4 regions of the Paenibacillus sp. FSL H7-689 genome follow, and region 4 is predicted to be linked to each of the others. Evidence: riboswitches for the same ligand, from Rfam matches in the RefSeq annotation. Region 4 holds a riboswitch; each other region holds the start of a gene.
The links. Region 4 has a riboswitch for cyclic di-AMP ahead of C170_RS02665 (3D domain-containing protein). Riboswitches for the same ligand answer to the same signal wherever they lie in the genome.
Positions count from the first base shown of each region.

Region 1: another riboswitch for cyclic di-AMP. It lies ahead of C170_RS11655 (C40 family peptidase); the one in region 4 lies ahead of C170_RS02665 (3D domain-containing protein).
Region 2: another riboswitch for cyclic di-AMP. It lies ahead of C170_RS14940 (hypothetical protein); the one in region 4 lies ahead of C170_RS02665 (3D domain-containing protein).
Region 3: another riboswitch for cyclic di-AMP. It lies ahead of C170_RS05865 (C40 family peptidase); the one in region 4 lies ahead of C170_RS02665 (3D domain-containing protein).

Region 1 is NZ_ASPU01000015.1:160,942-163,146, forward strand. It holds gene pelA (pectate lyase) at 1-720, opposite strand, end outside; cyclic di-AMP (ydaO/yuaA leader) riboswitch at 1,149-1,280, shown strand; gene C170_RS11655 (C40 family peptidase) at 1,286-1,750, shown strand; gene C170_RS11660 (carboxymuconolactone decarboxylase family protein) at 1,824-2,153, opposite strand.
Region 2 is NZ_ASPU01000015.1:849,630-851,834, reverse strand. It holds gene C170_RS14945 (glutathione peroxidase) at 1-343, opposite strand, end outside; cyclic di-AMP (ydaO/yuaA leader) riboswitch at 715-890, shown strand; gene C170_RS14940 (hypothetical protein) at 1,006-1,404, shown strand; gene C170_RS14935 (HAD family hydrolase) at 1,645-2,205, shown strand, end outside.
Region 3 is NZ_ASPU01000009.1:29,213-31,417, reverse strand. It holds gene C170_RS05870 (GNAT family N-acetyltransferase) at 1-283, opposite strand, end outside; gene C170_RS05865 (C40 family peptidase) at 639-1,109, opposite strand; cyclic di-AMP (ydaO/yuaA leader) riboswitch at 1,113-1,250, opposite strand; gene C170_RS05860 (hypothetical protein) at 1,496-2,205, opposite strand, start outside.
Region 4 is NZ_ASPU01000004.1:51,112-53,316, forward strand. It holds gene C170_RS02665 (3D domain-containing protein) at 17-1,201, opposite strand; cyclic di-AMP (ydaO/yuaA leader) riboswitch at 1,475-1,728, opposite strand; gene C170_RS02670 (TatD family hydrolase) at 1,970-2,205, opposite strand, start outside.

The DNA.
Region 1 (2,205 bases), on a different contig from region 4:
CTCCGCTCCTTTAATGGATGCGGTAATTTTAGCGTTAGCAGGTCTGGTTTTCAGAAATTTAACAATCGTTACACTCTCTCCAGCTGTCAGCGATGGCACTTCGTAGATTCTTGCGCTCGCTGGTTTAAGAGAGCTGGAATCATGTTGTTGTCCCCATGCTGTCAGCTTACCACCTGAAACGACCTGTGTATTCAGAATCGCCTCCACACCTTTGGCAACTGAATTTTTACTGCGGTTAGCAAGTGTACTGTCGATAAATGAGAAATCACCTTTGCGTGCCGCTACTTCATCCAGCATGATCATTACATTAATCATGGCATCATCATTGTAAGTGATGTGCTTGTGGTATCCGGAGCTTTGGTAAACTTGTGGCCACCCGCCGTTTGAATACTGCATGTTGATCAAAAAGTTAATTCCTTTGATTGCAGCTGTGGAGTAACGCGGATCATTCGTCTTTTTAAATTCCTTCGCCAATCTTCTAATTTCTGAGTATGTAGCCTTGTTGTCTATCGTGGACTTTGCCCACTCTCCACTTGTCTGTTTATAATCTTTTCTCCAACCTCCATCCGGCAGCTGGTTCTTCAAAATATCAGAAATACTCGCTGTAGTACCCGACGCATCTGCAGCAGATACCGTCCCTACAGGGAGAACTGCCATTCCAACTGCTGAGAACACCATCGTACATGCCAGGACAAAAGTAATTATTTTCTTCGCTTTCAAATGTAACACTCTCCTATGTTCGTTTTTATAAATCTTCCACTTCTACTTTACCTATGATACGCGTCTCTAAACCTCCTTTATTTGTATTTATCGCATAATAAAATCAATTTTAATCCAATATGTGGATTGGATAATCAGATAATATGCAAAAAATCGATTTTTGTCAATATATGCAACTCAATGAATATAATCTCTCTAATTCTACATAAAGGAATAGTTCTTTTAACTCATGACAAACCTATCTATTTATCCAAATTCGTCTTAAACGAATCAATAATGACGTTTTTGTCATGAATGATACCCCAACTTGATCCCTTTTTTCATATAAAAACCTTAATTCCGCTAACATTGAGGTATTAAGAAAGGGTTTAAATGGGTTTGACAATTACGCATTTATGCAATATAGTTTCAAATAGTTACAAAAACTTAATTATTCATTGCCGAGTTTCATGTTTGAAAACGGGGGAACCAATTTGGGTGAATTATTCTTATACATAGGAAATATAGGGAACCTTCTACCGAACCCTTAGCTAACTCCGTAGGCATCGAAGGGAGAACATTGATTTTGAAAAAACTGATTATCTCCATTTTTGGAGCAGCTGTATTATTTACATCCGGGGCAACAAGCACAGAGGCAAGCAGTATCAACTCCGTAGTGAACAACATGACAGGTATTCCTTACAAATGGGGTGGCACAACTGTAGCCGGCTTCGACTGTTCTGGTTTTATGAGATATCTTTTCAACAAATACAGCATTGAATTACCACGTACTTCGCAGCAGCAAGCCAAAGCAGGTACTCCCGTTTCCAAGAGCAATGTTCGGACAGGTGATCTGGTGTTCTTTAATACAACAGGCAAAGGCATTTCACATACAGGTGTATATATCGGCGGCGGACAATTCGCTCATGCCTCCAGCAGTAAAGGTGTAAGCATCACGAAGTTATCGAATCCATACTTCAATGATCGTTATGTAACAGCACGTCGGGTAACTGGACAGTTTATGTATGATAAAATGTTAGGTAAAATGTGATTCACATACAAAAAGGCATCGGTTATTAACCGGATGCCTTTTTTGCACTTAAAAATTTATGTTGCATTGCTTACTAATGCAGCGCCTTCTGCACTCGCATCGCACCCTGAGACAGGGCATGTCCTCCACCAACAGCTCCGGCCACGGCTACGGTCTCCATGATCTCCTGATCAGTTGCACCCTTGGCACGGGCTTCTTCTACATGGTAGAAGGTACATACCTCATTGTTGGCGAATAATCCAATGCCAAGCGCAATTAGCTGTTTTGTCTTCGCATCAATCACGCCAGGTTGGAAGCATTCTCCGGTAAACTCATGATACGACTTCACCACACCTGGCAGCACATCGCTTAATGCTCCAATCTGATCCTTGTAGGCATGAACTTTATCATTCATCAATGTCATGGCTTGTAGCACACCCTCTCGGCTATAGTTACAGATCTTCCTCACTGTACCT
Region 2 (2,205 bases), on a different contig from region 4:
GGCCAGGAGCCTCTGTGCTAAGGTGTTGGAAAAGAGGGTGAGCGCTTGAGCCGTTCACATCAATTTTCTCAAACATGGGGAAACTCACGCCATAATTCATCTGACAGAACTCGGCAATATCGTCGGAAGATCCTTTTTCCTGTGCAAACTGGTTGCTTGGGAAACCAAGCACTTCAAATGGAGCATCTTGAAACTTGTCTTGCAATTCTTGCAGACCTTTGAATTGAGGGGTAAGGCCGCATGAGCTTGCCGTATTCACAATCAGGAGCACTTTGTCACGGTAGTCGGACATTTCAACTTCTTGACCGCGAAGGGTATTCACTTTGTAATCGTAGACTGTCATCTAAATCGCCTCCATTTATTTACTCTTATATCTTCTATTATATTGGTTGCAATTAAATATTGCAAAACTAATATGGTGTTAAAAGAATCAAAACAGGCAAGTTGTGCAGAATACGTGAATGAATTGCGAAGTGATTTACGCCAGAGTGAGAATTAGATAGCCTTGAAGAGATAGATAGAGTATAACTTTGTTGTAAGCGTTATTATGGATAGGAATTGGCAAAAATCTGCCGATTTGGTGATCTGGGCGGACTTTACACCGACATGGCACGGGTGTATGATTCATAACGTAATTTCAATTTAAACTAAAATGTACTTGAAAAACGAAACAAACGATAATATCGCTCGATCTTACCTTAAGATATACGAACGATGTTTTAATCGCTGAGTTTCCATTCATTAATGAATGGGAAACGGGGGAACCAACGGAATGCGCTGTCCAGGACAGTGGGCATTCATGGGGTGAATTTTCCGGTGACAGCCGGAAATAGGGCGACTCTCGCGCCCGAATCCGTCAGCTAACCTCGTAAGCGTTAAAGGGAGAGGCAACAAGCCGTACGCTGGTTCATGGTGTTTTCGCCATGGGTTATTTAAGAAGCGTTCGGGAGGCCTTGGTCCCCCACGCTTCTTTTTTGTTGTCTTTTCACGCCAAGGGAGGAACGAATGATGGATACTGAGATGATCTTAGTGACTGCTCCAAATGAAGCAGGACGCAAATTTATCAAATTGCTGATGTACAAAAAAATGCCGTTTGCCGTTCTAACCAACAGTGCAGGGGAAGAGCGCAGACTCCGTAGAATCGGAGTAGAACATGTCATTCGCATGAATACGGCTGCAGCTCAAAAATGGTTTTTGCCGCAGGGCAGCGTAGGCAACGTGTTTATTTTCGAGAACAGCCTGAATCTGACCTGTCGTTATTTACAGATCTGCCGTTCATGGACATCGAAATCCCTGTGCGTCATTACGGAGCAGAGTCATCCTAAGGGCATCTATCGGGGCATGGGCGCAGACCGGATTGTATATTCGCTCAATGGGGAAGTTGGCTTTCTCCTCAATGGTTAATGCCATAGCTTGTGATTGCTCAGGTGTAAGGTGCCTGTTATAATTGAATGTATTAGAATCAATTTCAGAATTTACTCAAGGTATTATGAAATTGATTCATCGATAAACGGAAGTTTGAGGAGACTCATGCAGGATGGTGAGTCTTCTTTTTTATGGTTTTAAAGGTAGTTCAAGACTTTTTGAACACGAACTTTTAGATTAGGATCAGGAATCACCTGTGGCTTACAAGGAGGAATTGGCGTGCCGGATGTAGGTGGATTGAAATGGTTGTTTTTTGATGTTGGAGATACGCTGGTGGATGAATGGGAGCCGGTTGATGATATTATCGGACAGTTTGTCCGTGAAGCTTGTGCTTTGGGGTATCCGGTGAAGATTGAGGCGGTACGCGAACTGTTCGCGAACTGTTACCGAAAATATGAGCAATGGCCTATGAGAGTGGCAATTCGCACATTTGTTGAAGACGAGGGGCATCAGAAACAGATTCAGGACAAGCTGAAGTTTCAAAAAGATCTTGAACGTCCTTTTCCTTCAGCAGATTCCGTTCTTCAGCAGTTGTCACGGCATTATCGCATTGGCATTATTGCCAATCAGAGTCCTGGAACGGAAGAGAGACTGGAGAGCTACGGCTTGCGGAAGTATGTTGATGTTCTGGCATGTTCGGCTGAAGAAGGAGTGTCCAAGCCAGACCCTGAGTTATACGCTGTGGCCTTGAAGCAGGCCGGTTGTGAACCGGAGGAAGCCGTCATGATCGGAGATCGGATCGATAACGACATTATACCTGCTCGGAATCTGGGCATGCGT
Region 3 (2,205 bases), on a different contig from region 4:
CCTGACCACACAGCTCTGGATGCATGCCAAGGCCAATCCGGGTTACCCCTTGAAGTGGGAAGTATTGAGCAAACCCACATATACGATCGTTCTGATCCAGGACGATCGCATATTGCTCCTGCCGCAGCTGTGCATCTCCGAATTCCACTTCCAGAGCTTTCATCTGCTCCCAGGGGAGCCAGCTGTAGATATTGTAAGGCGGATCATACTGCCAACTGCAGATAAGCTCCGCATGTTCTTCTCGCATGGGTACAACGTGAAACGTCACAGGGGTTTCCTTCATACACCTGCATGCTCCTTTCCTTGAAACAGAACTCTTTGTCCACTCTACAAAAGAGATGTTCATTTAGCAAGTCTTCCTTCCCAAGAAAAAAAATGAAACAAAAGTTCCGGTAATTTCGTTTATATTATAACGGGATGGGTAAAAACATCATAAGGGCACGGACGAACGAACGCAAAATGAACCTGTTGATGTCGCAGGATATGCCCCGAGTATAACTTGCAACATGAATAAGGATTGAAGCACAAAAAAACCGCCGGATACATTCCTGCGGAGAATGTACCGGGCGGTTCTGTTATGCTTCTTGCTTCGTTCCAATATGGTTAATGGTTACAGCATCATGTTGCTCAGCTTGTCCCTAGTCAAGGGCCAGTGATTCATATGCGTCCGTGCTCATAATCCGTTTTGCGCCAACATAACGATTGGCCCAATAGTTTTCACTCAATGCACTGATCGTAACGCCTTTGGAAGAAGAGGAGTGTGCGAACTTTCCATCCCCTACAAAGATTCCTACATGGGACACGCCTTTACCTGTTGTATTAAAGAACACCAGATCGCCAGCTCTCATCTCCATGCGGGATACGGAATCGCCCATGTCGAATTGGGAACTGGATTGGCGTGCCAAATCAATACCCAACTTGTCGAATACATACCGGGTAAATCCGGAGCAATCAAAGCCGTTAAGCGTTGTTCCCCCACTTTTGTATGTAGTTCCCATTGCTGAATCAATTACTGTGTCCATCTTTGAATCTGCGAATGCGCTACCTGCACCAAGCGATAAAGCGAATGTGATGCTAAGTACAGCTGCGGTTAATTTCTTCTTGAACAAGAGATATTCCCCTTCCAATGCCTGCGAGGTTAGCTTAAGGATTCGGTTGAAGGTCCCCTATGATCCCTCTGTAGCAAGATCAATTCACCCATAACTGGTTCCCCCGCTTCCCAGGTGCCAGGAATTTGGCTATGCTAGTTATGCACCTGCGAAATCAAGAAATGACGATTTAATTTTAAGTAGTTACAAATATGAATGTAAAGATTACAAAGTTGTTACTAAAAACTCACTGCGATTATTGTAACAGAGGAGTACGGCTTTGGCAACGTTTAGCAACAAATTTAGCAAAAAAAACCTCGACCTTTGACGGGGAAAGGTTGAGGTTTGCCTATTTATAAGTACATATTAGGCCATGAGTTTAACATGTGATGGTAACAATTTTTAAACTATCTGCTCTCGCCTTTGGATATTTTGGACTGCCATAATCGGAAATGGCTGCATATTTTCCACAGACTCAATAGACATCTGGCAAGTGGATACGTCTGTTGTAGTATAAGTCCGGTCAGTCCAGTTAATAACCATGAGGCTGTAGTGAATGCCCCAAAGACGAGCAGGTGTACTCCGCCCAGCAGTAATGCAATGCCGATTACAGCGATGAGATGACGCAGTGCAATCCAGAGTGCTTTGAGGGTACCGTGAGCCCCGCCTTCTCCTTCTGGTGCCGAAACACCGAACTGCATATAGAGTATGACATGGTGGATGATCCAACCATATACAATCCAGGCAGCAACATAAGGTATGCCAGGTAAAAGTAATTGAAGGGAATGAAATCCGTCCATGAGAATCGAGTAGAGCTTCGGTATGAGCCAGTAGGCGGGCAGAAGTATCAATAATGTACGTATGGTGTGGAGCAGCAGCATCGGTTTCCACAGATTTTTGATTCCGCGGACAAAGGGAATGCGCTCTTCTGTAGAATTAAAGTGCTGAAGTGAGTAGAGCAGTCCTGCCTGAATGAGGGGGCTGATCAACATGCGAACCAGCAGCATGCCCCCGAGAATCCATAGATAACGATGAACCTCCGGATGGGTAGACAGGTTAAGTTGACTTTCCATTTTGAACAAAAGTGTACTCAGCTCACCGGCATCAGCATCTGGAT
Region 4 (2,205 bases):
TCAAAGTAAAACGATTTTAGTTCGCTTCCGGCTTCACCGGACCGATCACGTAGACCGTCTTGCCTTTCTTACGTCCAAAATTCAGGGCATGCTTCACACTGTCATAATACACATCAATTTTGTTGCCTTTAATGGCACCGCCTGTATCTTCCGCACGACGGAATCCCAGACCTTCGATATATACCCACCAGCCAATTGGAATGACTTTGGGATCAACCGCAATGGTGCGTCCTTCCGTTACACGAGTACCGGAAGCTGTTTTAGTTCCAATGCCAGGCTCTTCGGAAGAGTAGGCAGTCATGGATACATTTTTAAGTACTTTGGAGTATTTAAAAGAAGTCCCGGATACGGTAATCACTTTGCTGCCCGAGGCAGATGTTTTCTTCGAGTTCGTTGTTGTAGCCTTTTTGGTTGTTGACGTTTGAGCCGATACGGTCTGAATCTCAGGTTCCTTCACGACCGGTTTTGCTTTGGTGCCGACAGCGATCACTTTATCTACACGATTATTAGCGACAGATTTGCCGACCATTTTTTTGGAGACCAATTCTCCATCCTGAAATACCTTTTCGATATGCTGTACAATTGTGCCTTCTTTGCCGTTCACAACGACACGGTTATCCCCTTTGTACAAGCTAGGGTCAGCCGTTTTAATGACTTTGTAAGCGATCGGTTGCTCTACTTCCACTGTACGCTTTGTTACGCGCACTACACGGATCTTCATCTCCGCTTTGATAGCAGTTCCAAGCGCCGGATACACTTTATCATTACTTTCAACTTGAATACCTGATTTTTGAATTGCATCTTCTACCGATGAATCGGTTGTATACAGAGTCTTGGTGTCTCCGTCTGCCGTAATGTTAACTGGAACGGCCCGCTCAATAACGATTCGGTCTCCATCTGTAATCGCCCCATTCATGGACATGGATACCTTATCGTGAGGGCTGACTGTGATCGACTGCTCCTCCAGCATTTCCTGAAGCATTCCTGTACGAGTCTCTACCACCTGAGCTTTGCCATCAATAACCAGCGAAATTTGTTTCCCGGCCTGACCGTAAACGACTAACAAGATCATGATTGTAAGCGCAATTGAGAAAATCGCGATCAATGCCATTTGACGCATGTTCTCATGCTTCCACCGCAACGCGAAAGACTTACTGGATGATCGTGACTCATGGGTCTCTTCTGGTTGGAATGTGCCCACTTCTCCGTCCTCCTTCATAGCCTCGCCGTCTAAAGTAATGCATGATGTCTTTGACGTGACTATACCAAATTTTCTACAGAACACAGATTGGACCAACGTAATCCGGTTCTGCACCATGAATCAATCTTCGCAACATGATGTCATCCTCCTGAATACCTACCGTATGATGACAATATTTCTTTTATTCAAAAACAAAAAAGCCAAAGAAAGAGTGTAAGAGGAACTCTTTCGTGGCTTCCGAATGATTTTGAATATCGGAAATTCATGCACGAGGTTGCCTCTCTTTTTCCGCTTGCGAGGTTAGCTGTCGGGTTCGGGCGAAAGAGAGCCGCCCTATCTTGGGTCACCCGCTCATGGCGGACGCCCTTGAATTCACCCCGAGACCCAAAGAAGAAATCAAATACGGCTTCGCAGTTCCCTTCGCTGCTTTTGGGTCAGCGAACGTTGCGCATCGGCCAAATACACCGATGTTTAAGCCCTATTGGTTCCCCCGCTCTCCGATAACGGAGACTCAGCGAGACTGATTCATGAAAGTAATGTTGTTTCATCGGAAAGTGTCCCTTTGTTCATCCCCCGAACATCTGTCCAATTTTCCGCACAACAATTCACTGAAAAGATGATATCCTGTTTTGATGCATGTTGTAAAGCGTTGATCAAGTACGTTTTTCTGAATATTTGGTTAAAATATTGTAATATTCTTGATTTATTTGGATCAAAGGGCAAATTACCTCCGCTTACCTGCCTTTTTCACCTCATTTGCTCGTTTTTTTAACGAATCCCAAATCGTTCCATGGCATTTTTGGTTGTTATTGCAGCAATTTCCTCCACCGAAATGCCTTTAATTTCCGCAGCTGCCTCTGCAACCAGACGTACATGCGCTGTCTCATTTCGCTTCCCACGATAAGGGTGCGGTGTCAAATATGGAGCATCTGTTTCAATGAAAAACCGGTCCATAGGAACCTTCTCCAGCACCTCTTTGGGTTGCTTTGCATTTTTGAATGTGA